DNA from 3 places in the Stenotrophomonas sp. GW821-FHT09E08 genome. Region 2 is predicted to be linked to each of the others. Evidence: predicted binding sites of a transcription regulator. Region 2 holds the regulator's gene; each other region holds the start of a gene.
What was found. Region 2 encodes HrcA, which represses chaperone genes, less so after heat shock. Its sites were predicted from a motif close to TTNGCACTCNNNNNNNNNGAGTGCNAA; they were not measured.

Region 1 (9,996 bases), on a different contig from region 2:
GTGCATCACAGGCCATCTCGCGCAGTACCGCCAGGCGTGCCTGGGCAAGGTGCAGGAGCGGATTCCACCAGAACAGTGCTGTTCCCGCCCGCAGCAGCGTGCTTGTCCACAGGTCGCGCCGTTGCAGGTGTGCAACCTCGTGGCGGACGATGTCGCGCAGCACATTGTTGTCCAGGCGTGCCAGCAAGGGGCGGGGCAGGAGGATCTGCGGGTGCCACAGGCCGACGACCATCGGCCCGTCGACGGCGCAGGTGGCGATCGTCACGTGGGCGGGCACGATGTCGGCCAGGACCGCGCGCAGTCCGGCGGTCGCCGGTTGCGCCAGCCGCCGCAGCCGGCGTGCGTGCAGCGTCGCGTCCAGCAGGCGCATGCCCAGCCACAGGGTGCCCAGCAGCCACAGCAGTGCAAGCAGTGTCGGCAGGGTCTTCGGCAGTTCGACGTAGTAGATGTCGGGCTGTCGTCCGGCTTCGAAGATGGCTTCTTCCGCCGTTGCCCCCTCGCCGGGCATGGGGTGGAACGCGGCCGCGGGCGGTGCCGGTGCGGGCAGGGTGGTCGACCAGCCCGGCAGGAAGGCGCTGAGTGGCAGCAGCAGGGCCGCTGCCATCGCTGCGGTCAGCAGCCAGGAACGTTGTTCGGCACTGAGGGCCCGCCGCCGTGCCAGCCACAGCGCGGGCAGCAGCACGATTGCGGACAACAGCAACTGTCGTACGCCCAATGCCATCGTCAGGTCGATGAGGTTCATTCCTTCCTCCCGGCCCTGGCATCGCTGACGCGCTGCTGCAGTGCCTGCAGTTCGTTGCGGTCGATTTCGCGTTCGTCCACCAGGTGCTGTGCCAACACGTTCGGTGAGCCGTCGAAGAACTGATGCAGAAGATGGTCAAGCGCTTGCCGGCGGGCCTGCTCGCGGCTGAGCGTGGCGTGATAGATGTAGGCGCGACCTTCCTGGCGATGACTGACAAAGCCTTTCTTCGCCAGCACGTTGAACATGGTCAGCACCGTGGTGTACGCGACCGGCTTGTGTTGGCCGAGCACATCCGCCACATCGCGCACGGACGCTTCGCCCTTGTCCCAGAGGATGTCCAGGATGGCCTGCTCGGCGGGAGTGGGATTCTGCGAGACAGGGCGGGCCATGCGCTTCTACGTATGAATTAGTTGATGCATCGGAGCATGTCGCCGGGTGGCTGTCAACGGGTTTCTTAGTAGTAAAGGGACAACCCTCAGCCCTCGGGCCTGAACACCGGGCAACGTCTCCTGGCCTGAATGGACCTCCAGGAGGGCCCGTTCAGCTCCGCTTGACCGGAAATCGCCGGTTTCCGGTGGGTAATTGATTGAATTCCAAGGGATTGTGAATCCCGAAAAGCGTGCTCGCCACTGTCATCAAATCGCGCTACGGTAGGGCTCTGTTTGGGACCAGTGTTGCATCAATAGGATGCTGGAACTTTTTCCTCCTTTAGCAGTCCAAATCCCGGACTGCTAAGATGGGTGCCTATGAGCCAGAACACCTCTACTGCCCTTGTGGCAAACAATCTCCCGATTCCCAGTGCGCTCGGTTCGCTGGACGCCTACATCGGTGCCGTGCACCAGATCCCGGTGCTGTCGGTCGATGACGAACAGGACCTGGCCCGTCGCTTCCGCGACGGCAACGATCTGGACGCCGCCCGCGAGCTGGTGCATTCGCACCTGCGCTTCGTAGTGCACGTGGCCCGCGGTTACAACGGCTACGGCCTTGCGCTGGGCGACCTGATCCAGGAAGGCAACATCGGCCTGATGAAGGCGGTCAAGCGCTTCGACCCGGAGATGGGCGTGCGCCTGGTCTCCTTCGCGGTGCACTGGATCCGTGCCGAGATGCACGAGTTCATCCTGAAGAACTGGCGCATCGTCAAGGTCGCCACCACCAAGGCGCAGCGCAAGCTGTTCTTCAACCTGCGCAAGTCGAAGACGCGCCTGGGCTGGATGAACGCGGCTGAAGTGAGCGCAGTGGCCAAGGACCTGAACGTGTCCGAGCGCGAGGTCATGGAAATGGAGTCGCGCCTGTCCGGTCGCGATATCGGTTTCGATGCGCCGACCGACGAGGACAACGAGCACGCGCCGCCGTCGCCGGCCGCGTACCTGGTGGCCAACGACGAAGACCCGTCGATGGCCTACGAACGTGCGGACAGCGAAGACAACCAGATGCAGCTGCTGCGCGAAGGCCTGGCCGAACTGGATGCGCGTTCGCGCGACATCATCCGCCGCCGCTGGCTGGATGCGGACAGCAAGGTGACGCTGCAGGAACTGGCCGACGAGTACGGCGTGTCGGCCGAGCGTATCCGCCAGGTTGAAGCCAATGCGCTGAAGAAGATGAAGGCGCTGTTCACCGCGTAAGCGGGAGGGCGTTGGAACGAAGAAAGGCCCGGCATCGCCGGGCCTTTCTCGTTTGTGGGGCTCATCCACGCATGGCGTGGATCTACCCCGGCGGTGTGCCGCCCGTACGGCCACGCCATGCGTGGCAGCGGCGCCGGCCTCACCCCTCGCGTGCGATCGCGCGCCAGCCAATGTCGTTGCGGTGGAACTCGTTGGCCCACGTCACCTTGGCCACGCCGGCATAGGCATTGGCCTGCGCATCGCGCACGCTGTCGCCCAGTGCGGCCACGCACAGCACGCGGCCACCCGCACTGACGACCTGGCCCTGTGCATCCAATGCGGTACCGGCATGGAACACCTTGGCACTGGCCGGCACTTCGTCCAGGCCGGAAATCACGTCACCGGTGATCGGTGCTTCCGGGTAGGGCTTCGCGGCCAGCACCACGCCCAGCGACGGGCGCGCATCCCAGTGTGCTTCCACCTGGTCCAGCCGGCCATCGATGGCGGCTTCCACCAGTTCCACCAGATCCGACTGCAGGCGCAGCATCACCGGCTGGGTTTCCGGGTCGCCGAAGCGCACGTTGAATTCGATCACCTTCGGCGCACCGCTGGCATCGATCATCAGGCCGGCGTAGAGGAAACCGGTGAACGGGATGCCGTCGGCAATCATGCCCTGCACGGTCGGGTTCACCACCTCGCGCATCACGCGGGCGTGCACCTCCGGCGTGACCACCGGAGCGGGCGAGTAAGCGCCCATGCCGCCGGTGTTGGGGCCGGTGTCGCCGTCGCCGACGCGCTTGTGGTCCTGCGAGGTGGCCATCGGCAGTGCATGCACGCCGTCCACCATCGAAATGAAGCTGGCTTCCTCGCCGTCGAGGAATTCCTCGATGACCACGCGCGCGCCGGCATCGCCGAATGCGTTGCCCGAGAGCATGTCACGCACGGCGTCTTCGGCTTCGACCTGGGTCATCGCCACGATCACGCCTTTGCCGGCGGCCAGGCCATCGGCCTTGACCACGATCGGTGCGCCCTTCTCGCGGATGTAGGCCAGCGCGGCGTCCACCTCGGTGTGCACGGCGTAGAACGCGGTCGGAATGTTGTGGCGGGCCAGGAAGTCCTTGGCGTAGGCCTTGCTGCCTTCCAGCTGCGCGGCAGCGGCGGTCGGCCCGAAGATGCGCAGGCCGGCGGCGCGGAAGCGGTCGACCACGCCGGCCACCAGCGGCACTTCCGGGCCGACCACGGTCAGCGCCACGCCTTCGGCCTGGGCCAACGCCAGCAGGCCGTCGATATCGGTCACCTTCACCGCAACGTTGCGGCACTTGTCTTCGCTGGCGGTGCCGGCGTTGCCGGGCGCCACGATCACTTCGGTGACACGGGAGGACTGGGCCAGCTTCCATGCCAGGGCGTGTTCGCGGCCGCCAGAGCCGATGACAAGTACGTTCATCACGAGATTCCAGATTGCGTGGGAAGGGAAGGTCGATAGCCCCGGCGGCGCGCGTGGTTCACTCGCAGCCTTCGCGTCGCAGCGATTCGGGGAAGGAGTAGGCCCAGGTCTTCGGGTCCAGGGTAAAGCGGTGTTGCTGCCGCACCTGCTTGCCGCCACAGGTGTTGCCGGTTTCCTCGATCAGCAGTGGCCAGATGCGCGCACTGCGGTCGCTGTCGTCGAAACGCAGTGCGAAATCGATGCTGAAGCGGCGGGTGCGGCAGTCTTCGGCGGTATCGGGGTCGGCGGCCGCGTCGACGTTCTCGCATTCGTACTGGGCGTCGTTGTCGATGTGGCTGCGCACGTTGCCGGTGCTGGTCAGGCCTTTCGGGCCCGGCAGGACCAGGGTCTGCGAGAGCAGCGAGAAGCCCTGGCCGAACCAGCCATCCTCGACTCGGAAGCCGTAGAAATCGCTGCCGGCGCGGATGATGCTGGCGGTGCCCGGCTGGCCACCACTGCCGAAGCGCTCGCCGGTCAGTTCGCTGGTCACCTCGAAGCCCTCGCCTTTGGGGCGAAGCACGAAGAACTCGATGGTTCCCGGGTCGATATGCGCGCCATCAACCAGCGCACCGCATACCGCCAGCAGCTGCTGCCAGCTGTCACCGGTCACCACCGGTTGCTCGGCGCAGACCTGCCAGTCCATCGCATGGGTGTCGCCATCGTCGGTCCAGCTGCCGCGCCATTCACCGGAGAGCGTGGCGTTGCTGCCGTAACGCTGGACAAGGAAGGCCTGCAGCCGCGCAGTGCGGCTGGCATGCTGTGCCGGTGAGGCGGAGGCCATCGCAGGCGCATCTGCCTTCGGGCCCGCGCTGGGCTCGGCAGCAGGCTTGCAGCCGGCCAGCATGGCCGCGCCAGCGAGGGCGAGCACGGCCAGTGATTTCATCGAAACTGTGGACATCCGTGTCGCTCCAGGATCAATGGCGGAAGTGGCGCACGCCGGTGAACACCATGGCCAGGCCATGTTCGTCGGCGGCAGCGATCACTTCGGCATCGCGCATCGAACCGCCCGGCTGGATCACCGCCTTGATGCCGGCGGCAGCCGCGGCATCGATGCCATCGCGGAACGGGAAGAACGCATCGGAGGCCATCACCGAACCCTCGACCACCAGGTTCGCATCGGCGGCCTTGATGCCGGCGATGCGTGCCGAGTACACGCGGCTCATCTGGCCGGCGCCGACACCGATGGTGCGGTTGTCCTTGGCATAGACGATCGCGTTGGACTTCACGAACTTGGCCACCTTCCAGGCAAACAGCAGGTCGGTGAACTGCTTGTCGGTCGGCGCCAGCTTGCTCACCACCTTCAGCTCGTCGCGGGTCATGCCGCGGTTGTCGGAGGACTGCAGTAGCAGGCCTGAGCCGACGCGCTTGTTGTCGAAATTGTTCAGGCCGTCGCCGTGCGGGATGCGCAGCACGCGCACATTGGCCTTCTTCTGCGCGTATTCCAGCGCGGCCGGCTCGTAGTCCGGAGCGATCAGCACTTCCACGAACTGGCGGTCCAGGATCACCTTGGCGGTGGCCGCGTCCAGCGGCTTGTTGAAGGCGATGATGCCGCCGAAGGCACTGGTGGGGTCGGTGGCGTAGGCCAACTCGTAAGCATCGCCGTTGCCGGCACCGACCGCCACGCCGCACGGGTTGGCATGCTTGACGATGACGCAGGCCGGCGCGTCGAACTGGCGCACGCATTCCCACGCCGCATCGGCATCGGCCAGGTTGTTGTAGCTCAGCTCCTTGCCCTGCAGCTGCTGGAACGTGGCCAGCGTGCCCGGCACCGGGTACAGGTCGCGGTAGAACGCGCCGCTCTGGTGCGGGTTCTCGCCGTAGCGCAGGTCCATCACCTTCACGAAGGTGGAATTCATCTGCGCCGGGTACTCGGCACGCGCCGGCACCGCGGCGTCGGTGGCGGTGACCGCCGACAGGTAGTTGCTGATCGCGGCGTCGTACTGGGCGACGCGGTTGAACGCGGCCACCGAGAACGCGAAGCGGGTGCTGGCCGACAGTTGGCCGTTGTTGGCCTCCAGCGAGGCCAGCAGTTCGGCGTACTGCGACGGATCGGTGGCCACCGCCACGCGGGCGAAGTTCTTGGCCGCCGAACGCAGCATCGCCGGGCCGCCGATGTCGATGTTCTCGACCGCGTCGGCCAGGGTGCAGTCGGCCTTGGCGGTGACCGATTCGAACGGGTACAGGTTCAGTACCAGCAGGTCGATGGCACCGATGCCGTGTTCGGCCATCACTGCATCATCCAGGCCCGAACGGCCCAGCAGGCCGCCGTGCACCATCGGGTGCAGGGTCTTGACCCGGCCGTCCATCATTTCCGGGAAGCCGGTGACGTCGGCCACGTCCTTCACGGCCAGGCCCGCATCGCGGATCGCCTTGGCGGTGCCGCCGGTGGACAGCAGCTCCACGCCGCGTGCGGCCAGCGCAGTGGCCAGCTCGGCCAGGCCGGTCTTGTCGGAAACGGAGAGGAGGGCCCGACGGACGGGCAACAGATCAGCAGTCATGGGGACAGGGCAATCGGCAGCGGAGCGGGGCCGATATTGTAGTTCTTGGGGCCCGGTGGCGGGTGCTGCCGGGGCAGATTCGCTGCGTCCAAAGCCGGTTTGACCGTAATGGGCACGGCCCGCGGGCTTGTCAGCCACCGCTGGGCACGGCACGGTGCCGCCTGTTCCCCGTGTGCAGGATGCCGTCCCGTGACCGTTGCCAACCGCCTGCAGGCCACCCTCGATGCCGAAGGGGCGCTGCTGTTCCTGGCCCGTTATGTGCGCCATGCGCGTTGTGGCCAAGGCGCGGCCTGGTGCGCCCAGGCCGATGTGCCGACGCTGCAGGCCGAAGCCGCAGAGCGCTGGGGCGAGCAGGCCGAGATCCTGTCCTGGGACGTGCAGCGCCGCGAACGCCGGCGCTGGCGGCGGCTGGAGTTCAAGGTCTACCTGGATGACGACAAGCGCTGGTATGGCGATGCCATCGCGCTGCATCGGCGCGCGCCTGGGTTGGCCGAGCTGCTGTGGGTGATGCAAGCACAGCACTGGCTGGAGCCTTTCGAGCTGTATCTGTACGCCGATGGGCTGGATGAGGGGGCGATCGTGCTGCCTGCCGGCGGCATCATCCACTTCCAGCGCTCGCGCGGGGGCGTCTACCGGCTGCTGTCGCTGCAGGCGGGGTTCGCGGATGCAGGAGCACGCGAGCGGGCCGTGCAGGCGGTGCGCAATGCCCTGCAGCGCAGCCATGACGTGGTCTGGCTGTGCCGGCATATCGATCCTGGGCTGCCATGGCATGACTGGCTGGGCCAGCCCGAACTTGCCGGTAACCGCATTTGATGGGGTAGGCTGTGCCCGCACTGCCAAGGATCAGCAGGTACGGATCATGTCGATCTATGCATTGAAAGGACGTTTCCAGGACCTGTTGCGTCCGGCCGTACGCGGTCTGTACCGCATGGGGATCACCGCCAATACGGTGACCGTGGCCGCTGCCGTGGTCTCGCTGCTGGTGGCTGCCGCCGTGTGGTGCTGTGCGCCGGCCCAGCCCCTGCTGTACCTGCTGCTGCCACTGTGGATGCTGCTGCGCATGGCGCTCAACGCCGTGGACGGCATGCTGGCCCGCGAGTTCGGCCAGCAGTCGCGGCTGGGCGCCTACCTGAACGAGCTGTGCGATGTGATCGCCGACGCGGCGCTGTACCTGAGCCTGCTCAGTGTGCCGGGCGTGCGCCCGGAAGCGCTGTGGCTGCTGGCCTGGACCGCGGCCCTGAGCGAGTACGCCGGGGTGCTGGGGCTGATGGTCGGTGCCAGCCGTCGCTATGACGGTCCGATGGGCAAGAGCGACCGCGCCTTCGTCATCGGTGCGCTGGGCCTGCTGCTGGCGCTCGGCTGGGGCGGTGCAATGACGGTCACTGGCGTGGCCGCCGCGATGGCGGTGCTGTGCGCGGTGACGATGATCAACCGCGTGCGGCGCGGACTGCAGGAAGCGGCGGTTTCGCCGAACTAATCAAGCAGATACAAAAAGACAATCAGGAGATTGCATGCGTCAGGCGCAGGAACGGGAATTCCACAGCTTCGACCAGGTACCGCTGTTCTACAGGTACTGGCCGGGCGCCACGACAACCACGCCAGCGAAGGCCATCGTGCTGCTGCATCGCGGCCATGAGCATTCCGGCCGCGTGACCCATCTGGTTGACGAACTCGACCTGCCCGACACCGCCTTCTTCGCCTGGGATGCACGTGGCAACGGCCGTTCGCCGGGCGCACGCGGCGATGCGCCGGGCTTCCCGGCGCTGGTGCGCGACCTCGACAGCTTCATCGCCCACATCGGCGCCGAGCATGGCATCGCGGTGGAGGACATCGTGGTGATCGCGCAGAGCGTGGGCGCCGTGGTCGCCGCGACCTGGGTGCACGACTACGCACCACGCCTGCGCGCGCTGGTGATGGCTTCGCCGGCGTTCAAGGTGAAGCTGTACGTGCCATTCGCACGTGCGGGCCTGGCCCTGATGCAGAAGCTGCGCGGCAACTTCTTCGTCAACAGCTACGTCAAGCCGCAGTGGCTGACGCATGACCCGGCACGGGTGGAAAGTTATCGCACCGACCCGCTGATCACCCGGCCGATTTCGGTGCGCGTGCTGTTGGGCCTGTACGAGGCCGCCGACCGTGTCGTGGCCGATGCGCAGGCGATCAGTGTGCCGGTGCAGTTGCTGGTGTCCGGTTCGGACTTCGTTGTGCACCGCGCGCCGCAGGACCGCTTCTACGAGCGCCTGTCCAGCCCGATCAAGGAGCGCGTGCATCTGCCGGGCTTCTTCCACGACACGCTGGGCGAGCGCGATCGTGCACCGGCACTGGTGCGTATCCGCAGCTTCATCCAGGCGCGTTTCGCCGAACCGCTGCGCGAGCTGTCACGGCGTGATGCGCACCGCCACGGGCCAACCTTCGAGGAATCGGAAATCCTGGCCTGGCCACCGGAGCGCAACAGCTTGGCCGACCTGCGCTGGCGCGTGGTACGCGGTGGCCTGCGCTTCGGCGGCACGCTGTCCGAAGGCATCGCGCTGGGCCTGCAGACCGGTTTCGATTCGGGCAGTACGCTCGACTACATCTATCGCGACGAAGCACGAGGCAAAGGTCCATTGGGGCGGATGGTTGACCGCAACTATCTGGACGCGATCGGCTGGCGTGGCATCCGCGTGCGCGGCCAGCACCTGCAGGAACTGCTGCGCGACGCTGCCCAGCGCCTGCGCGGGCAGGGCACGCCGGTGCGGGTTCTGGACGTGGCGGCCGGCCATGGCCGTTATGTGCTGGAAGCACTGGGCCAGGGCGAACAGCGCGCCGAGCGCATCGTGCTGCGTGATTTCAGCGCATTGAACGTGAGCCAGGGCCAGGCCCTGATCGAACACCTGGGGGCGTCCGACATCGGCCGCTTCGAGCAGGGCGATGCGTTCGACCCTGCGCAGCTGGCGCAGGTGGACCCGGTGCCGACACTGGCGGTGGTGTCGGGCCTGTACGAACTGTTCCCCGACAACGACGCCGTGCTGCGCTCGCTGCAGGGCATTGCCGCGACCGTGCCAGTGGGAGGCTACCTGGCTTACACCGGCCAGCCCTGGCACCCGCAGCTGGAATTCATCGCGCGCGCCTTGACCAGCCACCGCGGTGGCGCGGCGTGGGTGATGCGCCGCCGTACCCAGCAGGAGATGGATGAGCTGGTGCGCCTGGCCGGGTTCGAGAAGGTGGCCCAGCGCATCGACGACTTCGGCATCTTCACCGTGTCGCTGGCGCGCCGGACCGCGTGATGGCGACGCTCGCTGCAATCCCGCTGGTCGCGGCAGGGCGCCCCTGGCGACGCGCGTTGCTGTGGCTGGCCCTGCTGGGCCCGTTCTTCTTTGCCAGCTATGGCTTCGCCAACTGGCTGGCCGGCCGCCATGCCGAACTGCCGGTGATGGCGTTTGCGTGGGAGACGCACATCCCGTTCGTGCCGTGGACGATCGTGCCGTACTGGTCGATCGACCTGTTCTATGCGGTTTCTTTCTTCCTGTGCCGTCAGCGCCTCGAACTGGACCGGCATGCGCTGCGGCTGTTCAGTGCGCAGCTGATCGCGGTCACCTGCTTCCTGCTGTGGCCGCTGCGCTTCAGCTTCGAACGGCCGGAGATCGGCGGCGTGTTTGGTTGGCTGTTCGATGTGCTGCTGGGCTTCGACAAGCC
Region 2 (9,996 bases):
CATGCCGGTCAGGCGATTCAGTTCGAAGGCATTGGGCGTCACCAGCCAGGCATGCGGCAGCAAGCGTTCGGCGAAGATCGCCTCCAGGCCCGGTTCCACGTAGGGCCCGGTATGGGTATCGCCGATCACCGGGTCCAGGCAGTAGCGCAGTTGCGGGCAGGCCGGCAGGATTTCATCCAGCCAATCGGCGAACGCGGCGCCATTGGCCGTGCTGCCGAAGTAGCCGGATACCAGCATCTTCGCCCGCTGCGGCAGGCCGCGTTCGCGGGTGCCGAGCAGCAGATCGGCGAACCAGTCGGCGGGTAGCACGCGGCCGCGGGTGGTGTCGTAGAACGGCGCATTGCTGAGCAGCACGGTCGGGATCTCCGCCACGCGCACGCCAAGTGCACGCATCGGCGGCAGCGCGGCGCTGTTGCCGGCGTGGCCGTAGACAAGTTGCGACTGGACCGAGATGACATCGATCGGCGATGGGCCGTCGGGCCGCTGGCGGCGGCCGTGGACCAGGTGGCTGTCAAGGGATTCGCTCATGCGTGCATTCTACGCCCGGTGGAGGGTTCGGCAGGGCTTGCAGCCCTGCACCTGCCGAAGCAACGGCAAAGGCAACGGCAAAGGCAACGACAAAAGCAACGGCAAAAGCAACGGCAAAAGCTCGCATCCCTTGGGATGGCGGGGCGATGTCGGAGTGCGGGGACGCCGTGAACCCATCCATGGGGGCTTGGCAGCCGCATCCATGCGGCTGACACCCCGCACTCCGACACCGCCCCACCTCTGACAGATTCCGTGTGCTGTTGGTAGGTGTCGACCTTGGTCGACACATCTGTGAGACATCGAATGAATTCATCCGTGTCGACCAAGGTCGACACCTACCAGAGCAAAACGCCGCTCTGACAGATCGCGGAAAACTGTCGAAGGCGGGGTGGGTCCGGTTGAGGGGGCGTGAGCCGCATGGATGCGGCGACCGAGCTTACATGGACGTACTTGCAGTCCCCCTCAACCGGACCCACCACGCCAACCCACGGATAGCCCGCTTCTGCTGTTGACGTTGCCTCTGCGGGTGCAGGGCTGCAAGCCCTGCAAACTCAAACCCCTCAGTGAACAACAGGCCGCGACGGTGGCAGCCACGCCGCGACAATGCCGAGCAGCGGCAGGAACGCAGTCAGCTGGTAGACATACTCAATGCTGGTCTTGTCCGCCAGCAGGCCCAGCACGGCCGCCCCCAGCCCGCCCATGCCGAACGCGAAGCCGAAGAACAGCCCCGACACCATGCCGATACGGTGCGGCATCATCTCCTGCGCATACACCACGATGGCCGAGAACGCCGAGGACAGCACAAAGCCGATCAGCACCGCCAGCACCGTGGTCCACAGCAGGTCGGCATGCGGCAGCATCAACGCGAACGGCGCCACGCCGAGGATCGAGGTCCAGATGATCGGCTTGCGGCCGATGCGGTCACCCAGCGGGCCACCGAGGAATCCGCCGGCGGCGGAGGCCACCAGGAAGGCGAACAGGTGCAGCTGCGCCTGCGCCACCGGAATGCCGAAGTGGTGGATCAGGTAGAAGGTGAAGTAACTGCCGATGCTGGCCATGTAGAAGTACTTGCTGAAGATCAGCACGAGCAGGATCACCAGCACCCTGGCCACGGTGCGCGGCGGATGGCGCGGGGCCATCGACGCGGTGCTGGCCGGACGCGGTGTACCCAGGTGCAGCGCGTACCAGCGACCGACATAGGTCAGCAATGCAATGCCGATCAGGGCGGCGCCGGCAAACCACGATGCGGCATGCTGGCCATACGGCACGATCACCGCGGCGGCAATCAACGGGCCCAGCGCGGTACCGAAGTTGCCGCCGACCTGGAACACCGACTGCGCGAAACCATGGCGACCGCCCGAGGCCAGCCGCGCGATGCGCGAGGCTTCCGGGTGGAAGATGGCCGAACCAATGCCGACCATCGCCGCCGCCAGCAGCACCATCGTGTAGTTCGGCGCGAAGCCGAGCAGCAGCATGCCGCACAGGGTCGAGGCCATGCCGATCGGCAGCGAATACGGCGCCGGACGGCGATCGGTGGCGATGCCGATCAGCGGCTGGAAGATCGATGCGGTGAGCTGGTAGGTCAGCGTGATCAGGCCGATCTGGGTGAAGCTGAGATTGAAGCCGCCCTTGATCACCGGATAGATGGCCAGGATCAGCGACTGCATCATGTCGTTGACGACATGCGAGGTAGAAATGGCGGCCAACACGCCGGGAGCCACCGGGCGTGAGGTCGTTTTGGGGGAAGCCAGGGTCGACATGGACACAGTCAGGTTGGGGGCGAGCCACGCATGCTACGGTTGCACCTTCCTCCCCTCTGCCGCGTTCTGGTCATGGCCTATCGCAAAAAGGACATCACCTGCCCGGTCCGCGAAACCGCTCCCTGGCGGGAGGTGCCAATACAACGACCGGTGACCTGCCGTGCCCGCCATTACCAGGCCGGCACGCATATCTCGCCGCACAAGCACCGCCGCCACCAGTTGGTCTATGCGCAGTCCGGGTTGATGGTGGTGCGCTCGGAAGTCGGCCGCTGGGTAGTGCCTTCCACCCGTGCGATCTGGGTGCCTGCCGGCATTGCCCATGCGGTGGACTGCATTGCCGAGGTACACATGCGCAGCCTGTATGTGGAGCCGGAGTTCGCGCCACACCTGCCTGCCGAAGCTTTCGCGATACAGGTGGCCCCCCTGCTGCGTGAACTGCTGCTGGCTGCCAGCCTGATCGAGGGCGCGCACGAGGACGACAGCCGCGATGGCCGTGTGGTGCGCCTGCTGCTGGACGAACTGCGGCGGATGGATGCGCTGCCGCTGCACCTGCCGGAACCGTCCGATCCCCGCCTGCTGAAGATCTGCCTGCACATCCAGAAGCATCCTGCGGATGACGCAACGTTGCAGGACTGGGCGCAGGCACTGGCGGTGGACGTGAAAACCATCCAGCGTCATTTCGCCAGCGAACTGGGCATGACCTTTGGCCAGTGGCGGCAGCAGGCGCGACTGCTGGCAGCAATGGAACGGCTGGCGCTCGGCGAAAAGGTCATCGATGTCGCACTGGCGATGGGCTATGACAGCCCGAGTGCATTCACCAGCATGTTCAAGCGCCAGCTCGGGCAGACGCCGGCGGCGTTTTTCCGGTAGCGCCGGGCCATGCCCGGCGGCGGCAGTGCGGCACCACAAACGAAAACGCCGGGCACGGCCCGGCGCTACCGTTCAACGTTTCCGTTGAAGACTCAGGACGTCATCCGGTCCCAGAAGCCCTTCACGCCATCGATGAAGGTCGCCGACTTCGGCGAGTGCTTGCGCGCATCCTCACCGTTGAAGGTCGCTTCAAACTGCTCCAGCAGCTTGCGCTGATCGTTGGTGAGGTTGACCGGGGTCTCCACCACCACACGGCAGTACAGGTCGCCTTCGCTGCGGCTGCGCACCGAACGCACGCCCTTGCCGCGCAGGCGGAACAGCTTGCCTGTCTGGGTCTCGGCCGGGATGCGGATTTCCGCTTCACCGCCAAGGGTTGCCACACGCACGGTGTCGCCCAGCGCAGCCTGCGAGATGCGGATCGGCACTTCGCAGTGCAGGTCGTCGCCATCGCGCTGGAAGATCGCGTGCTCGCGTACCCGCACTTCCACGTACAGATCGCCTGGCGGCGTACCGGCCGGGCCGGCCTCGCCTTCGCCCGACAAACGGATGCGGTCGCCGGTATCCACGCCCGCCGGCACCTTCACCGACAGCACCTTGTCTTCCTCGACACGGCCGTTGCCGTGGCAGGTCTTGCAGGGCTTGGCGATGATCTGGCCGCGGCCGCCGCAGTTGTGGCAGGCCTGCTGCATGGCGAAGATGCCGCGCTGGATGCGCACTTGGCCGCGACCATGGCAGACGTTGCAGGTCTCGACCTTGCCGTCTTCGGAGCCGCTGCCATCGCAGTCGCCACATTCGGCCAGGGTTGGAATTTCGATGCGGCGCTCGACGCCACGCACCGCTTCTTCCAGGTCCAGCTCCATCACGTAACCGATATCGGCACCACGGCGGGCCTGGCGCGGGCCACCGCCGCCTGCACCACCAAAGATGTTGCCGAAGATGTCGCCGAAAATATCGTTCATGTCCGGGCCGCCCGGACCGCCGCCACCGCCCATGCCGTGCTCGAACGCGGCGTGGCCGTGGCTGTCGTACATGCGGCGCTTGTTGCCGTCGGACAGCACTTCGTAGGCTTCCTTGCACTCCTTGAAGGATGCTTCGGCCGCCGCATCACCCGGGTTGCGGTCCGGGTGGAACTTCATCGCACAACGGCGGTAGGCCTTCTTCAGCTCTTCGTCGTTGGCAGTGCGGGCAACGCCCAGCACTTCGTAGTAATCGCGCTTGCTCATATCGTGGATCGCATTCCGGAAAGTCGGGATTCGTCAAAGCGGAAGAGCGGAACCAGGTCCGCTCTTGCGTCGGGCGCCCCGACACGCCAGAGGGCGGTCAGGACCCTGGTACGACAACGGGACGCTGGCAGGCAGCGTCCCGCGTCGGTCCGGATCAGGACTTCTTGTCGTCCTTGACTTCGGTGAACTCGGCATCCACCACGTCATCCTGCGCCTTGCCCGCATTGCCGGCGTCGGCGCCCGGGGCGGCACCGCCCTGCTCGGCCGAAGCAGCGGCGAACAGCGACTGGCCAGCTTCCTCCAGCACCTTCGACTTGGCTTCGATCTGCGCCTTGTCGTCACCCTTCATCGCGGTTTCCAGGTCAGCCAGGGCCGCTTCCACCTTGCCGATGACATCACCGCCAACCTTGCTGCCGTGCTCGGTGATGGCGCTGCGGGTGCCGTGGATCAGGGCGTCGGCCTGGTTGCGGGCCTGCACCAGTTCCTGGAACTTCTTGTCTTCTTCGCGGTTGGCTTCCGCGTCGGCGACCATGCGCGCGATCTCTTCCTCGGACAGGCCCGAACCGGCCTTGATCTCGACCTTCTGTTCCTTGTTGGTCTTCTTGTCCTTGGCCGACACGTGCAGGATGCCGTTGGCGTCGATGTCGAAGGACACTTCCACCTGCGGCAGGCCACGCGGGGCCGGCTCGATGCCGGACAGGTCGAACTTGGCCAGCGACTTGTTGAAGCGGGCCTGTTCGCGCTCACCCTGCAGCACGTGCACGGTCACCGCCGACTGGTTGTCCTCGGCGGTGGAGAACACCTGCGAGGCCTTGGTCGGGATGGTGGTGTTCTTTTCGATGATCTTGGTGAACACACCGCCCATGGTTTCGATACCCAGCGACAGCGGGGTCACGTCCAGCAGCAGCACGTCCTTGACGTCGCCGCCCAGCACGCCGCCCTGGATCGCAGCACCCAGTGCCACGGCTTCGTCCGGGTTGACGTCCTTGCGCGGTTCCTTGCCGAAGAACTCAGTCACCGCCTGCTGCACCTTCGGCATGCGGGTCTGGCCGCCGACCAGGATCACTTCGCTGATGTCGCTCGAACGCAGGCCGGCATCGTTCAGGGCGACGCGGCACGGCTCGATCGACTTCCTGATCAGTTCTTCCACCAGCGACTCCAGCTTGGCGCGGGTCAACTTGATGTTCAGGTGCTTCGGACCCGACGCGTCAGCGGTGACGTACGGCAGGTTCACTTCGGTCTGCTGGGCGCTGGACAGCTCGATCTTGGCGCGCTCGGCAGCATCCTTCAGGCGCTGCAGGGCCAGCGGATCCTTGCGCAGGTCGATGCCCTGGTCCTTGTTGAACTCTTCAACCAGGTACTCGATGACGCGGTTGTCGAAATCTTCGCCGCCCAGGAAAGTGTCACCGTTGGTGGCCAGCACTTCGAACTGCTTTTCACCATCGACGTTGGCGATCTCGATCACCGAAACGTCGAAGGTGCCGCCGCCCAGGTCGTACACCACGATCTTGCGATCCTTGTTGTCGCCCTTGTCCAGGCCATAGGCCAGCGCGGCCGCGGTCGGCTCGTTGATGATGCGCTTGACGTCCAGGCCGGCGATGCGACCCGCGTCCTTGGTTGCCTGGCGCTGGCTGTCGTTGAAGTAGGCCGGCACGGTGATGACCGCTTCGGTGACCTTCTCACCGAGGAAGTCCTCGGCGGTCTTCTTCATCTTCTCCAGCACCTTGGCCGAGATTTCCTGCGGCGCCATCTTCTTGGCATCGCTGGTGGCCACCCAGGCATCGCCATTGTCATGGGCCAGGATGCTGTACGGGACGTGCGCGATGTCCTTCTGCACTTCGGCGTCGGTGAACTTGCGGCCGATCAGGCGCTTCACCGCGTAGAAGGTGTTCTTGGGGTTGGTGACGGCCTGGCGCTTGGCCGAGGCGCCCACCAGGACTTCGCCGTCCTTGGTGTAGGCGACGATCGACGGGGTGGTGCGATCGCCTTCCGAATTTTCGATGACGCGGGCCTTGCCGCCGTCCATGATCGCCACGCACGAGTTGGTGGTGCCGAGGTCGATACCAATGATCTTGCCCATGGGGGAGACTCCTTGAAGGATGTTGTTTTTGTCAGTCCGGCCGTTCGGCCGGTGGATGAATGGGATGTGGGGGAGGCCCGTGGAACATTCAAGCCATCCTCCGAACGCTGTGTTTCCGGTTGTCCGGCGCGTTCAGCGTCGGGTCGGGCGCGGGTCGTGCCCGCCTCCCGGCCCCGCGGGGGTCAGTCGGCCGCCACCACCACCAGCGCCGGCCGCAGCAGGCGCTCGTTGAGCAGGTAGCCCTTCTGGAACACGGTCACCACGCTGCCCGGGGCGGCACCCGGAGTCGGCACCTGGCTGATGGCCTGGTGATGCTCCGGATTGAACGGCTGGCCGGTCGGGTCCAGCAGGACCAGGCCGTTGTCGCCGGCGACCTTCAGCAGCTGCCGGTAGGTCAGCTCCAGGCCTTCACGCAGCGGATGGGCATCATCGCCGGCGGCCTTCAGGCCGGCATCCAGGCTGTCGAACACCGGCAGCAGCTCGCCCAGCAGCTTCTCGTTGGCGAACTTGCGGGCCTGCTCGATGTCGCGGGCAACGCGCTTGCGCTGGTTCTCGAGGTCGGCGCGTTCGCGCAGTACATCGGCCTTGACCTGCTCAAGCTCGGCGCGCAGGCGCTCCACTTCGTCGTTCACGCCGGCGGCGGCGGCCGCATCGGCGGCACTCTGCTGGGATTCGATATCTGGATGTTCGTGGTTCATGTCTGGGTCCCTGGCGGTCAATCTCCGCCTCCACCCACCCTAGTGTGGGCGGGATGCTGCGTTTCAAGCGTCGGATGTTCCGGGAGTACGCCCGGCCGGTGAAAAGGCCGCGCCGAGCACATCGGCGGTGGCCTGGACCAGCGGGATCATGCGGTCGTAGGCCATCCGCTTGGGCCCGATCACGCCCAGCACGCCCAGCACCTGGCCATTGGCGGTGTACGGGGCGGTGACCAGCGAGACGCCCTGCAGCGGCATCATCCCTGTCTCCTCACCGATGAAGATGCGCACGCCCGGGGCCTGGATGGTGCGCTCCAGCAGCTGCAGGATCTCGCGTTTGCTGGAAAACAGCTCGAACAGCTCACGCAGTCGCTCCAGGTCGGACAGGTCCTGTACTCCCATCAGCCGGGTCTGGCCGGCCACCAGCATGTCGTCGGCCGGCGGCTGCAGGGCCTGCTCGGCCAGCTCGATGCTGTGCGCCAGCAGCTGCTCCAGCTCCGAGCGGGCGTCGCGCAGCTCCAGCAGCAGGCGGGTACGGATCTCGGCCATCGGCAGGCCGGCGAAATGGGCATTGAGGTAGTTGGCGACCTGCTCCAGCTGGCCTGGCGCGAAGTCCTGACGGGTCTCGATGACGCGGTTCTGCACCTCGTTGTCGGCGAACACCAGGATCGCCAGCACCCGGCGTCCATCCAGCGCCACGAAATCGATCTGGCGGAAGGCGAACTGCTCGCGTCGTGGCGCGCTGACCACGCCGACGAAGTGGCTCATCGCCGACAGCAGTTCCGAGGCGCTGCCGAGCAGGGCCTGGGTGCTGCCGCCGCCCGCCAGTTCCTGACGCAGGCGGGCCAGCTCGCCCTCGCCCGGCGGCTGCATCTGCAGCAGGCTGTCGACGAACACCCGGTAGCCATGCGCGGTCGGGACGCGCCCGGCCGAGGTATGCGGCGACGCCAGCAGCCCCAGGTCTTCGAGGTCGCCAAGGATGTTGCGGATGGTGGCCGGGCTGACCTCCAGGCCGGCCACGCGCGCCAGCGTCTGCGAGCCGACCGGCTCGCCGTCCTGGATGTAACGCGCGATCAGCGTGCGCAGCAGATGGCGCGCACGCGGGGCAAGCTGGTCGGGAGAACCGTGCATGGAATCAACCTGTGAGACACGGACACTAGATAATGGCGGCGCATCACCTTGGCAAGTCATTGGACCTCCCTCGCCCACGTGCTAGCGTTGCGCGGCTGCTGATACCCCTTACCCATGCTCAGACATCTTTCGATCAAGGATTTTGCCGTTGTCCGCGCCACCGAACTGGAGTTCGGGCCCGGCATGACGGTCGTTTCAGGCGAGACCGGCGCCGGCAAGTCGCTGATGGTCGACGCCCTGGGCTTCCTGTCCGGCCTCCGCGCCGACAGTGGCGTGGTCCGCCACGGTGCCGCGCGCGCCGAGCTTTCCGCCGAATTCGCGCTGGACCAGCTGCAGGCCGCACGCCAGTGGCTGGCCGACAACGAGCTGGACGATGAGGAACAGTGCCAGCTGCGGCGGGTGATCCGCGCCGATGGCGGTTCACGTTCGTGGATCAACGGCCGCCCGGTGACGCTGGCACAGCTGGCGGACCTGGCCGGATTGCTGGTCGAAATCCATGGCCAGCATGAGCAGCAGGCCCTGCTGACGCGTCCGTCGCAGCTGGCCCTGCTCGACGCCTATGCCCGCAACGAGGACGAGCGCCGCCAGGTGCGCCGTGCCGCCGCCGCCTGGCAGACGCTGGTCGACGAATCGCTTGCCCTGTCGCAACAGGGCGACGTCAGTGACCGGATCGGCTTCCTCGAACACCAGCTGCGCGAGCTCGACCGCGAGGACCTGGAGCCGGAGTCGATCGCCGCACTCGGCGCCAGCCACCGCCGCCAGGCCCATGCCAGCGCCCTGTTGAGCGCCTGCCAGGCGGCCAGCAACCAGCTCAACGGCGACGACGGCAGTTCCGCACTTGACCTGCTGCAACAGGTCCGCCATGAGCTGTCGAGGCTGATCGAGCACGACCCGCGCCTGGGCGAGGTGGACGGCCTGATCGAGAACGCCTCGATCCAGCTGCACGAAGCCCTGTCGCTGCTGGACCGGGTACACGATGACCTCGACGCCGACCCCGAGCAGTTCGAGGAGAACGAGCGTCGCCTCGGCCGCCTGCACGACCTGGCCCGAAAGCACCGCGTGCCGATGGACGAGCTCGGCGCGCAGCGCGAGCGCATGCATGCCGAAGTGGAACAGCTGCGTGGCGCCGACGAGCGCCTGCAGCGCCTGGCCGGCGAGATCGACAAGGCCGCCGCCGCCTGGCGCGTACAGGCCGACGTACTGTCCGCCAGCCGCCGCAGCGCTGCTGCCGAACTGTCGGCCACCACCACCGGCATTATTGCCGAGCTGGGCATGGGCGGCGGCCAGTTCCTGATCGAGCTGGAGCCGCAGGACGCCGGCAAGCCCGATCCGCAGGGTGCCGAACGCGTGGAATTCCTGGTCGCGGCCAACGCCGGCCAACCGCCGCGCGCGCTGCGCAAGGTGGCCTCCGGCGGTGAACTGTCGCGCATCTCGCTGGCCATCGAAGTGGCCGCGCTGGACCTGGATGCGGTGCCGACCATGGTGTTCGACGAAGTCGACTCCGGCATCGGCGGCGCGGTGGCTGACATCGTCGGGCAGAAGCTGCGTGCGCTTGGCGAGAAGCGCCAGGTTCTGTGCGTGACCCACCTGCCGCAGGTCGCCTCGAAGGGCCATGCGCACTACCGGGTCAGCAAGGCGCCGGTGGAAGGCATGACCCAGAGCGCAGTGGAAAAGCTGGACAGCAAGGCGCGCGAAGAAGAACTGGCACG
Region 3 (9,996 bases), on a different contig from region 2:
CAACTTGCGCGACGGGTGCGCGACAGCCTGCGCCGCGGTCGATATGCTGTCGCCGCGCGGTGGATGCCGGCGGAGCAACGGGAGAACGGAATGGGTGCGGTGTTGCCGCTGCTGGGCCTGCGGGCCTTTGTTGAAACCGGCCGCCACGGCAGCCTGACCGCTGCCGCCGAAGCGATGGGAGTAACACCCGGCGCAATCAGCCAGCAGCTGCGGCAGCTGCAGGAACGCCTGGGCGTGAACCTGTTCGATCGCACCCGTCATGGCGTGGTGCTCAGCGCGGCGGGCGCGCGCGTGTACCCGGAACTGCTGCTGGCTTTCGAGCAGATCGCACAGAGCCTGCAGACACTCGAACGCTGGGAAACGCGGCGCACGCTGCGTATCAGCGCCGCACCCAGTTTCGCCGCGCAATGGCTGGCGCCACGCCTGGGTGAATTCAGCGCACTGCAACCGCAGGTGGACGTGCAGCTCGATGCCAGCCCGGCGCTGGCCGACCTGCGCCGCGATGGCGTGGACATCGCGATCCGCCACGGGCTGGGGCGCTACCCCGGACTGCATGCCGAGCATCTGCTCGCGCCGGTGCTGCTGCCAGTGGCCAGCCCTGCGCTGCTGGCCAGCGCGCCCGCCGTGGGCACCGTGCAGGATTGCCTGCAGCTGCCGCTGCTGCAGGATGCCGATCGCAGCGACTGGCGGCTGTGGTTCCAGGCACAGGGTCTGGCGGCCGATGAGCGGCTGGAGCGCGGCCCTGCTTTCGATGACGACCTGTTGCTGATCCGTGCGGCGGTGGCCGGGCAGGGCATCGCGCTGGTACGCGACATCCATGCGGCCGAAGAACTGGCCAACGGGCGCCTGCAGGTGGTGATCGACCAGCCATGGCCGCAGGCCTTCGCCTACTACGCAGTGACGCGCGCCGATGCAGATGGCAATCCGGCGCTGCCTGCCTTCCTGGCGTGGTTGCGCGCAGCGCTGCAGGGCCAGTAGATCCACGCCATGCGTGGATGATTCCGCCGCCTACCGCGCCTGCTCGAAGAACATCAGGTACACCAGCCGGCCGTTCTCCGGCCGGTCGCCGAACGCCGGCCCGGCGGTGTGCCAGAACCAGGGCCGCAGCAGCACCAGCCGGTTGAAGCGCATCGGAATGCGCATCGTCATCTCCCACTGGCTGTCGTCGCTGCTGTCGCGCTCGATGATGTCGCGATGCATGTCGCCGCCATTGGCATAGCCCAATGCGGCCAGCTCGCTGGCATCCAAGGCCATGCGTTCGGTGTTGGTGCGGCGGTGACGGAAGAACTCGGTACCGCCTTGGCAATGTTCGGGCGCGCTCAGGTAGAGGATGCCGGACCAGTGAGAATGGTCTGTGTGCACTTTCGCGCGGCCGACATCCCCGGCCAGGGTCAGACGGAACTTGCCGTGCGACTGCAGTGGGTTGACCGGTCGCAATGGTTCATTGACCAGCCGCGACGCAGCTCCGGACAGGCCGTCCAGCTCCAGCCGCTCCAGGGAGTTGCGGCCGGGGAATGCGCCTTCCTGTGCCGGATAGGTCAGGCCCAGCGCCGCCTGGCGCAGGCCGTGCGCATCGGCGGGAGAAAGGAAGTCGTCAACGACGATGAACGAGGTAGGCATGGTCGCCGAGCGTAGCGATGCGTTGACGCGGCGGCAACCGGGCAACGAAAAACCCCGCCTTGCGGCGGGGTCTTTCACAGCAGCAGAGAAGCGTGCCGGCCCAAGGCCGGCCGCTTCCGGTGCAGCACAGGACCTTAGAAGTCCATGCCGCCCATGCCACCCATGCCGCCCATGCCACCGGCGCCACCCATGGCCGGCTCGTCCTTCTTCGGAGCTTCGGCAACCATGGCTTCGGTGGTGATCATCAGGCCAGCGATCGAGGCTGCGTTCTGCAGCGCCGAACGGGTCACCTTGGTCGGGTCCAGGATGCCGAACTGCAGCATGTCACCGAACTCGCCGGTGGCGGCGTTGTAGCCGAAGCTGCCGGTGCCTTCCTTGACCTTGTTTACGATGACCGACGGTTCTTCGCCGGCGTTGGCAACGATCTCGCGCAGCGGGGCTTCCATCGCGCGCAGGGCGATCTGGATGCCGTGGTTCTGGTCTTCGTTGGCACCCTTCAGGCCGGCCAGCGCGGAGACCGCACGGACCAGGGCAACGCCGCCGCCCGGGACCACGCCTTCTTCAACGGCTGCACGGGTGGCGTGCAGGGCGTCGTCGACGCGGTCCTTCTTTTCCTTCATTTCGATTTCGGTCGAGGCACCGACCTTGATCACGGCAACGCCGCCGGCCAGCTTGGCCACGCGTTCCTGCAGCTTCTCGCGGTCGTAATCCGAGGAGGTGTCCTGGATCTGGGTCTTGATCTGCGCAACGCGCGAATCGACCGCAGCCTTGTCACCCACGCCATCGATGATGGTGGTGTTTTCCTTGGAGACCTGCACCTTCTTGGCGCGGCCGAGATCCTTGATCGTGGCCTTTTCCAGCGACAGGCCCACTTCTTCGGAGATCACGGTGCCGCCGGTCAGCACGGCCATGTCTTCCAGCATCGCCTTGCGACGGTCGCCGAAGCCCGGAGCCTTGACGGCCACGACCTTGACGATGCCACGGATGGTGTTGACCACCAGGGTCGCCAGCGCTTCGCCTTCGACTTCTTCAGCGACGATCAGCAGCGGCTTGCCGGCCTTGGCGACGCCTTCCAGCACCGGCAGCAGGTCACGGACGTTGGAGATCTTCTTGTCGTGCAGCAGGATGAACGGGTCATCCAGGTCAGCGGTCTGCGACTGCTGGTTGTTGATGAAGTACGGGGACAGGTAGCCGCGGTCGAACTGCATGCCCTTGACCACGTCCAGCTCGTTGTCCAGGCCCGAGCCTTCTTCAACGGTGATCACGCCTTCCTTGCCGACTTCCTTCATCGCGTCAGCAATGATCTGGCCGATCGACTCGTCCGAGTTGGCCGAGATGGTGCCGACCTGGGCGATCGCCTTGTCGTCAGCGGTCGGCTTGGAGATGGTCTTCAGCTCGTTGACGGCGGCCACGACGGCCTTGTCGATACCGCGCTTGAGGTCCATCGGGTTCATGCCGGCGGCCACAGCCTTGGCGCCTTCGCGGATCAGGGCCTGGGCCAGCACGGTGGCGGTGGTGGTGCCGTCGCCAGCGTCGTCGTTGGTGCGGGAAGCAACTTCCTTCACCATCTGCGCGCCCATGTTCTCGAACTTGTCAGCCAGTTCGATTTCCTTGGCGACGGAGACGCCGTCCTTGGTGATGGTCGGAGCGCCGAAGCTCTTTTCCAGCACGACGTTGCGGCCCTTCGGGCCCAGGGTGGCCTTGACGGCATTGGCGAGAACGTTGACGCCGCGCACCATGCGCGAACGGGCGTCTTCACCGAAACGAATATCCTTGGCAGCCATTGCAGTTACCTCTTTGGTAGCGCCGGGCGATGCCCGGCGGCTGGGAATTGGAGATCAGGGGATGAAGCAGGTCGCGCCGAAGCTCAGCCGATGACGGCGAGCACGTCGTCTTCGCGCAGGACCTTGTACTCGACGCCTTCGCTCTTGTACGAGCTGCCGGCGTACTGGCCGTAGATGACCTTGTCACCGACCTTCAGCGACGGAGCGCGCACGCTGCCGTTGTCCAGCGGCTTGCCCGGGCCCACGGCCACGACTTCACCCTTGGTGGACTTTTCCTTGGCCGAATCCGGGATCACGATGCCACCGGCGGAGATTTCGTCGGCTTCGATCGGCTTGACCACAACGCGGTCGTGCAGCGGCTTGATGCTCATGAGAGACCTCTTAAGTTATTGATTGGTCTGAAAAAGTCTGGCGATGTTAGCACTCACCCAAGGTGACTGCCAGCATTGCTCGCGAAAAAGCCCGACGAATCGGGAGCAGGACAGAGATGGAGCTGGCCCCGGGCCTTTCAAGGCCGATCCCGCAAAAAAATTCACCGCCCGGCAAAGGCGCACCCAGGTGCTGCGTGAAGGCGGGGTTCCGCGTGCAACGCGACAAGCGGATGCCCGCAACCCTCGACATTTGGTGATACGCGTCGCACTGTCAGATATCTGACGTTCATTTACGACAAAGTGTCACTGGATCGGCCTTAGGCTCGGCCGCGCATTCCCAATCACAAGGAGTAGTCGATGCGATTGCTGTCCCCGCTTGCCGCTGCCTGCCTGCTGGCACTGGCCGCCGCGCCGGCCCAGGCCGAGGTCTTCATCAACGAACTGCACTACGACGACAGCACCGCCGCCGGCGACGTCGGCGAAGCGATCGAGGTCGTGGCCACCGCCGGTGAGGATCTGTCCGGCTACCGCCTGTACCTCTACAACGGCAGCAATCCGTCGGCCGCCACGGTCTACGCCAACAATCCGGTTCCCGCCGGTACCGCTGTAGGCTGCGGCAGCGCCAGCATCGCTGTGGTCACCTACCCCACCAACGGCCTGCAGAACGGCCCGAACGATGGCATTGCGCTGGTCGACGCCAGCGGCAAGGTGGTCCAGTTCCTCAGCTACGAGGGTGCCATCACAGCGTCCGGCGGGCCCGCGGCCGGCATGACCAGCCAGAACATTCCGGTGGCCGAGACCAACAGCACGGCCCCGGGCACCTCGCTGCAGCTGACCGGCAGTGGCAGCCAGTACGCCCACTTCACCTGGGCCGAGTCGGCCAGGCAGACCTTCGGCAACTGCAACAACGGCCAGACCTTCAGTGGTGGCGGCACCCCGGGCCCGAACACGCCGCCGTCGGTGTCCACCACCACCCCGGCCCAGGGCAGCAGCACCTTCCCCGCCGCCGCCGACCTGGAAGTGGTGTTCAGCGAGACGGTGAACCTGGCCAGCGGCGCGTTCGCCCTGAGCTGCGGCACTTCCGGCAGCGTACCGCTGACTTTCCCGTCCAGCGGCCGCAGCGTGAAGCTGTCCACCAACACTGCGCTGGTGGCCGGTGAAGCCTGCCGCTTCGACATCCGCGCCGCGCGCATCACCGACCTGCAGGGCGCACACCCGGCCGCCGACAGCCGCATCGCCTTCGCCGTGGCCAGCACCGGTGGCAATCCGGACCCGGGCAACCCGGGCGTGCCGGCCGGTTACTACTCCAAGGTCAACACCAGCAGCCCCAGCCAGCTGCGCTGTTCGCTGCACGCCACCATCAAGGGCCACACCGCCTACCCGTACAGCGGCTCGGGCACCAGCACCTGGACCATTCTGGAGATCGCCGACGAGGATCCGAACAACAGCGGCAGGATCCTGGATGCGTACCGCAACCGCAGCTACGCCAAGGTGACCGATCGCGCCGGCAGCGGCGGCGGCCTGAAGTACAACCGCGAGCACACCTGGCCGAACTCGCTGGGCTTTGCCAGCACCACCGGCGACAAGGGCATGCCGTACGCGCCATACACCGACACCCACATGCTGTACCTCACCGACGCGCAGTGGAACGCCGACCGCGGCAACAAGCCGTTCGGCAAGTGCGACGCCAACTGCGGCGAGCGTGCCACCGAGGCCAACAACGGCCAGGGCGGCGGCAGCGGAGGCTATCCGGGCAATTCGAACTGGGTACGTACGCCGGACGGCAACGGCGGCACCTTTGAGGTGTGGGGTGCGCGCAAGGGCGACATGGCGCGTGCGGTGCTGTACATGGCCATCCGCTACGAGGGCGGCAAGGATGCGGCCACCGGCCAGTCCGAGCCGGACCTGGAGCTGACCGATGACCGCAGCAAGATCGTCAAGACCAGCAGCTCGCCGGCCTACATGGGCCTGCTGTCGACGTTGATCGACTGGCACCTGGCCGACCCGCCGAGCGCTGCGGAACGCGCCCGCAATGACGTGATCTACAGCTTCCAGGGCAACCGCAACCCGTTCATCGACCATCCCGAATGGGCCACCCCCGCCCTGTTCACCTCGGCCAAGCCGGCCACCTGCCAGCTGGCCAACTGACCGCGCAACGCAGCGGTCCATTGCCGCCGCCGGGCCCTGACCCGGCGGCGGCCCTATACTCGACGGTCATGTCGACCGTCGATCCCGTCCTGCTGTTGTTGACCACCTGCCCGGACCGGGCCAGTGCCGAGCGCATCGCGCACGCGCTGGTTGGCGAGCGCCTGGCCGCGTGCATCACACGACTGGAGGGCGCGCAGTCGACCTACCGCTGGCAGGGCGAGGTCACCACCGACACCGAACTGCAGTTGCTGGTGAAGACCACCGCGAGCCGCGTCGATGACGCAATCGCCCGGGTCGTCGAACTGCATCCGTATGAACTCCCGGAGTGCATCGCGGTCGAAACCCGGGCCGGCCTGCCGGCGTATCTGGACTGGATCCGGGCACAGACCCGGGAGGACACTGATTGAAGACTTTGTTTGCGCGTGGCGCCGCCCTGTGCGCCCTGTTGTGGCTCTCGCTGCCGGCCTTCGCGCTGGATGAGAAGGACCTGCTGCCGGTGGACCAGGCGTTCGCGCTGACCGCGACCGCCCCCGAACGCGGCCAGGTGCAGCTGCAGTTCAAGATCGCACCGGGCTATTACCTGTATCGCCACCGCACCAGCGTCAAGGCCGACCCGGCCTTCAACGCAGGCGCGCTGCAGATGCCCAAGGGCGACAAGCACCACGACGATTTCTTCGGCGAGGTTGAAACCTATCGCGAGCGGCTGCAGGCCACCCTGCCCGGCGCACCGACCGATGCAGCCGGCACCATCAGCCTGGAAGTGCGTTACCAGGGCTGCGCCGACGCCGGTGTCTGCTATCCGCCGCAGAAGCGCGTGGTGCAGGTCACCCTGCCCGGCGGCGGTGCACAGGCGGCGGCCCCGGCCGCACGCCCCGGTGCGGCCAGCCCGTTCAACAACCCGCTGGCCGGTGCCGGCAACAGCGGCGGCCTGCGCCTGCCGGGTGCGGCCAGCAACAGCCAGGCGCTGCCACTGCCGTCGGAGCAGGCATTCGGCTTCGATGCCATTGCCAGCGATGGCAACACCCTGCTGCTGCGCTTCAGCCCGGCGCCGGGCTACTACCTGTATCGCGACCGCACCTCGCTGAAGCTCGAAGGCAGCGCCGGCGTGCTGGCCGACAAGCTGCGATGGCCGGCCGCTCAGTCGCATCGCGACGAGCACTTCGGCGATGTCTCGGTGTATTTCAACCAGGTGGAGGTGCCGCTGCCGCTTCGCCGCTCCGTCGCCGACGCGGTCGACAGCACCCTGGTGGTGACCTTCCAGGGCTGCCAGACCGACGGCATCTGCTACCCGCCGATGACGCGGCGGGTGAAGCTGTCGATCCCGGCCGGCAGGATCAACGCCAGCGCCAACCAGGCGCCGCCGCGCAGCGAGGTGATCAGCCCGCTGCCGACCGCCACCGGTGCTCCGCGCGAGGCTGCCAATGGCGCGCCGCTGCGCCTGCTGCCGACCGTGCCCAACGCCGATGCCGGCACGCCGGCCGGCGCTGGCAGTGCCGCCGCTGACAACGCGTTCGCCGCCGACGCGCGCGGCGACAACGCCATGCGCACGCGCCCGCCAGCGGCCACGCCGAACCCGGACCGTTCGTTCCTGTGGGTCCTGCTGCTCGCCCTGGCCGGCGGCCTGGTGCTGAACCTGATGCCGTGCGTGCTGCCAATCCTGTCGCTGAAGGTACTCGGCCTGGCACAGAGCGGTGAAAGCCCGCAGCGCGCGCGCAGCCATGCGCTCTGGTACACGCTGGGCGTGCTGGTTGCGTTCGCGGTGATCGGTGCGTTGATGGTCGGCCTGCGCGCGATCGGCAACGCGGTCGGCATCGGCTTCCAGCTGCAGCACCCGGGCGTGGTGGCCGCACTGGCCTACGTCATGTTCGCAGTGGGCCTGAGCCTGTCCGGGGTGTTCACCCTCGGCGGTGGCCTCGGCAACCTCGGCCAGTCGCTGGCCAGCCGCAGCGGCCCGGCCGGGGACTTCTTCACCGGTGCGCTGGCCTGCGTGGTCGGCAGTGCCTGCGTCGGCCCGTTCATGGGCGGTGCGGTGGCCTATGCGTTCATCGCGACGCCACTGCAGGCGATGACCGTGTTCCTGTTCCTCGGCCTCGGCCTGGCCCTGCCGTTCCTGCTGATCGGCTTCGTGCCGGCGCTGGCACGCCGCCTGCCCAAGCCGGGCCCGTGGATGGAAACGCTCAAGCACGTGCTGGCTTTCCCGATGTATGCCACCGCGCTATGGCTGCTGTGGGTGCTGGGCAAGCAGCGCGGCGTGGACGGCATGTCGCTGGTGCTGGGTGGCCTGCTGCTGTTCGCTTTCGGTCTGTGGCTGTTCGAACGCAACCGCTGGACCGGCCCGCGTGCCGTTGCCCTGCTGGGCGTGCTGCTGGCCATCGCCGCACTGGTGCCGGCCTGGGGCGTCACCCAGCTGGCACCGCCAGCGCGCGCCGCACAGGCGGCCAGCGACAACGTGGTCGAATACTCGCCGCAGCTGCTGGACCGCCTGCGCGCCGACAAGCGCGTGGTGTTCGTCAACATGACCGCCGACTGGTGCGTGAGCTGCAAGGCCAACGAGCGCGCTGTGCTGTCGCGGCCGGAGTTCAAGGAACTGCTCAAGCGCACCAATGCGGTGTACATGCGCGGTGACTACACCAATGTGGACCCGCAGATCACCACGTTCCTGGAAGAGCACAAGGCCGTGGGCGTGCCGCTGTACGTGGTGTACGGCCCCGGCGCGCCGCCGACCGTGCTGCCGACCCTGCTGACCCAGGCGGTGGTCGAGGAAGCGCTGCTGCGCACCGCACGATGAAATGGCAACGGCCAGCGCTGCTGTGGACAGCGGTGCTGGCCGCCGGCCTCGGCCTGTGGGCCGGGTACCGGCTGGCACCAACGCCGGCTGCACCTGCCGTAGCGCCGGCCGCTTCCCCTGCAGCCCTCGCGACGCCTGCGCTGCAGGTGGGTGACCCACTGCCTGCACTGACGCTGCCGGATCTCGAGGGCCGACCGCTCGACCTGCGCCAGCGCTTCGCCGGTCGCCCGCTGCTGATCAATGTCTGGGCCAGCTGGTGCGCCCCCTGCGTGGAAGAGATGCCGGAGCTGGCACGCTTTGCCCATACCCAGGGCAGCGAAGGCGTGCAGGTGCTGGGCCTGGCATTGGATACGCCGGAAGACGTGCGCCGCTTCCTGCAGCAGGTACCGGTGGACTACCCGATCGTGATCGAGACCCCGGGCCCGCGCGATGCCAGCGTGCAGCTGGGCAATACGCAGGGACTGCTGCCCTACAGCGTGCTGTTCGACGCACAGGGGCGATTGCAGAAGGCGAAGCTGGGACCGTTCACCCACGGCGAGATCGACAGCTGGGTGAAGTGAGGGTCTTGGCAGGGTTGCACCCTGCACCCGCGGTAGTGCCGGCCGCTGGCCGGCAACCTCAGAAACAACAGCCAAGGCAACAGCAACAGCGGGCTTTCCGAGGGGTGCCGGGCGCCGCCCGGCCGATACCCCCTGCTTGACCACAGCCGGAGCGCCACGGAGAATTCCGCGACTAATTCTCATTTGCTGTTGCGCAGGATGCGGGCGGCAGCCTTCCAGGCCCTCCTCCTTCGATGTTCAAGAACGTCCTGTTCCAACTGCACTGGCTGCTGGGCATCACCGCTGGTGCCGTACTGGCCGTTATGGGTCTCAGCGGCGCCGTGCTGTCCTTCGAGGACGAACTGCTGCGTGCCGCCAATCCCGGATTCGCCGCGATCGCCGAGCACCATGCCGACGGCCAGCCACCGCTGGCGTTGAGCGAGCTGATGCCTTTGCTCCAGGCAGGAAGCGAGCGCCCCCTGCAGCGCCTGCGGATCGACGCCACCGGCCAGCGGCCCTCGGTGGCGCGGTTTGCCGGAGGCAAGGAACACTGGGTGTACTTCGATCCGTACAGCGGCGAGCGCTTCAGTGCCCTGCGCGGGCAGGCCTTCTTCGACTTCATCGAAGACCTGCATCGGCACCTCGCTGCCGGCGAGCGGGGCAAATGGATCACCGGCAGCTGTGCGATCGCGCTGCTGTTCTTCACCCTCTCCGGTCTCTACCTGCGCTGGCCCCGGCGCTGGTGG

Region 1: rpoH (RNA polymerase sigma factor RpoH) is a predicted target of HrcA. The motif match lies at 1,451-1,477, and genes of this name have one in related genera.
Region 3: AC07M7_RS07330 (co-chaperone GroES) is a predicted target of HrcA. The motif match lies at 3,822-3,848, and genes of this name have one in related genera.

Annotation. Positions count from the first base shown of each region.
Region 1 is NZ_JBWKOO010000004.1:125,100-135,095, reverse strand. Features, by position in the region: gene AC07M7_RS07560 (M56 family metallopeptidase) at 1-742, opposite strand, end outside; gene AC07M7_RS07555 (BlaI/MecI/CopY family transcriptional regulator) at 739-1,131, opposite strand; gene rpoH (RNA polymerase sigma factor RpoH) at 1,489-2,364, shown strand; gene purD (phosphoribosylamine--glycine ligase) at 2,504-3,787, opposite strand; gene AC07M7_RS07540 (hypothetical protein) at 3,846-4,724, opposite strand; gene purH (bifunctional phosphoribosylaminoimidazolecarboxamide formyltransferase/IMP cyclohydrolase) at 4,741-6,324, opposite strand; gene AC07M7_RS07530 (hypothetical protein) at 6,514-7,137, shown strand; gene AC07M7_RS07525 (CDP-alcohol phosphatidyltransferase family protein) at 7,184-7,801, shown strand; gene AC07M7_RS07520 (bifunctional alpha/beta hydrolase/class I SAM-dependent methyltransferase) at 7,836-9,587, shown strand; gene AC07M7_RS07515 (phosphatase PAP2/dual specificity phosphatase family protein) at 9,587-9,996, shown strand, end outside.
Region 2 is NZ_JBWKOO010000015.1:85,541-95,536, reverse strand. Features, by position in the region: gene pdxY (pyridoxal kinase) at 1-528, opposite strand, end outside; gene AC07M7_RS17190 (MFS transporter) at 1,089-2,288, opposite strand; gene AC07M7_RS17185 (AraC family transcriptional regulator) at 2,361-3,158, shown strand; gene dnaJ (molecular chaperone DnaJ) at 3,251-4,381, opposite strand; gene dnaK (molecular chaperone DnaK) at 4,536-6,461, opposite strand; gene grpE (nucleotide exchange factor GrpE) at 6,644-7,159, opposite strand; gene hrcA (heat-inducible transcriptional repressor HrcA) at 7,223-8,287, opposite strand; gene recN (DNA repair protein RecN) at 8,402-9,996, shown strand, end outside.
Region 3 is NZ_JBWKOO010000004.1:82,737-92,732, forward strand. Features, by position in the region: gene AC07M7_RS07315 (LysR substrate-binding domain-containing protein) at 91-978, shown strand; gene AC07M7_RS07320 (DUF6445 family protein) at 1,009-1,620, opposite strand; gene groL (chaperonin GroEL) at 1,755-3,404, opposite strand; gene AC07M7_RS07330 (co-chaperone GroES) at 3,488-3,775, opposite strand; gene AC07M7_RS07335 (endonuclease) at 4,133-5,923, shown strand; gene cutA (divalent-cation tolerance protein CutA) at 5,992-6,330, shown strand; gene AC07M7_RS07345 (protein-disulfide reductase DsbD family protein) at 6,327-8,711, shown strand; gene AC07M7_RS07350 (TlpA family protein disulfide reductase) at 8,708-9,271, shown strand; gene AC07M7_RS07355 (PepSY domain-containing protein) at 9,505-9,996, shown strand, end outside.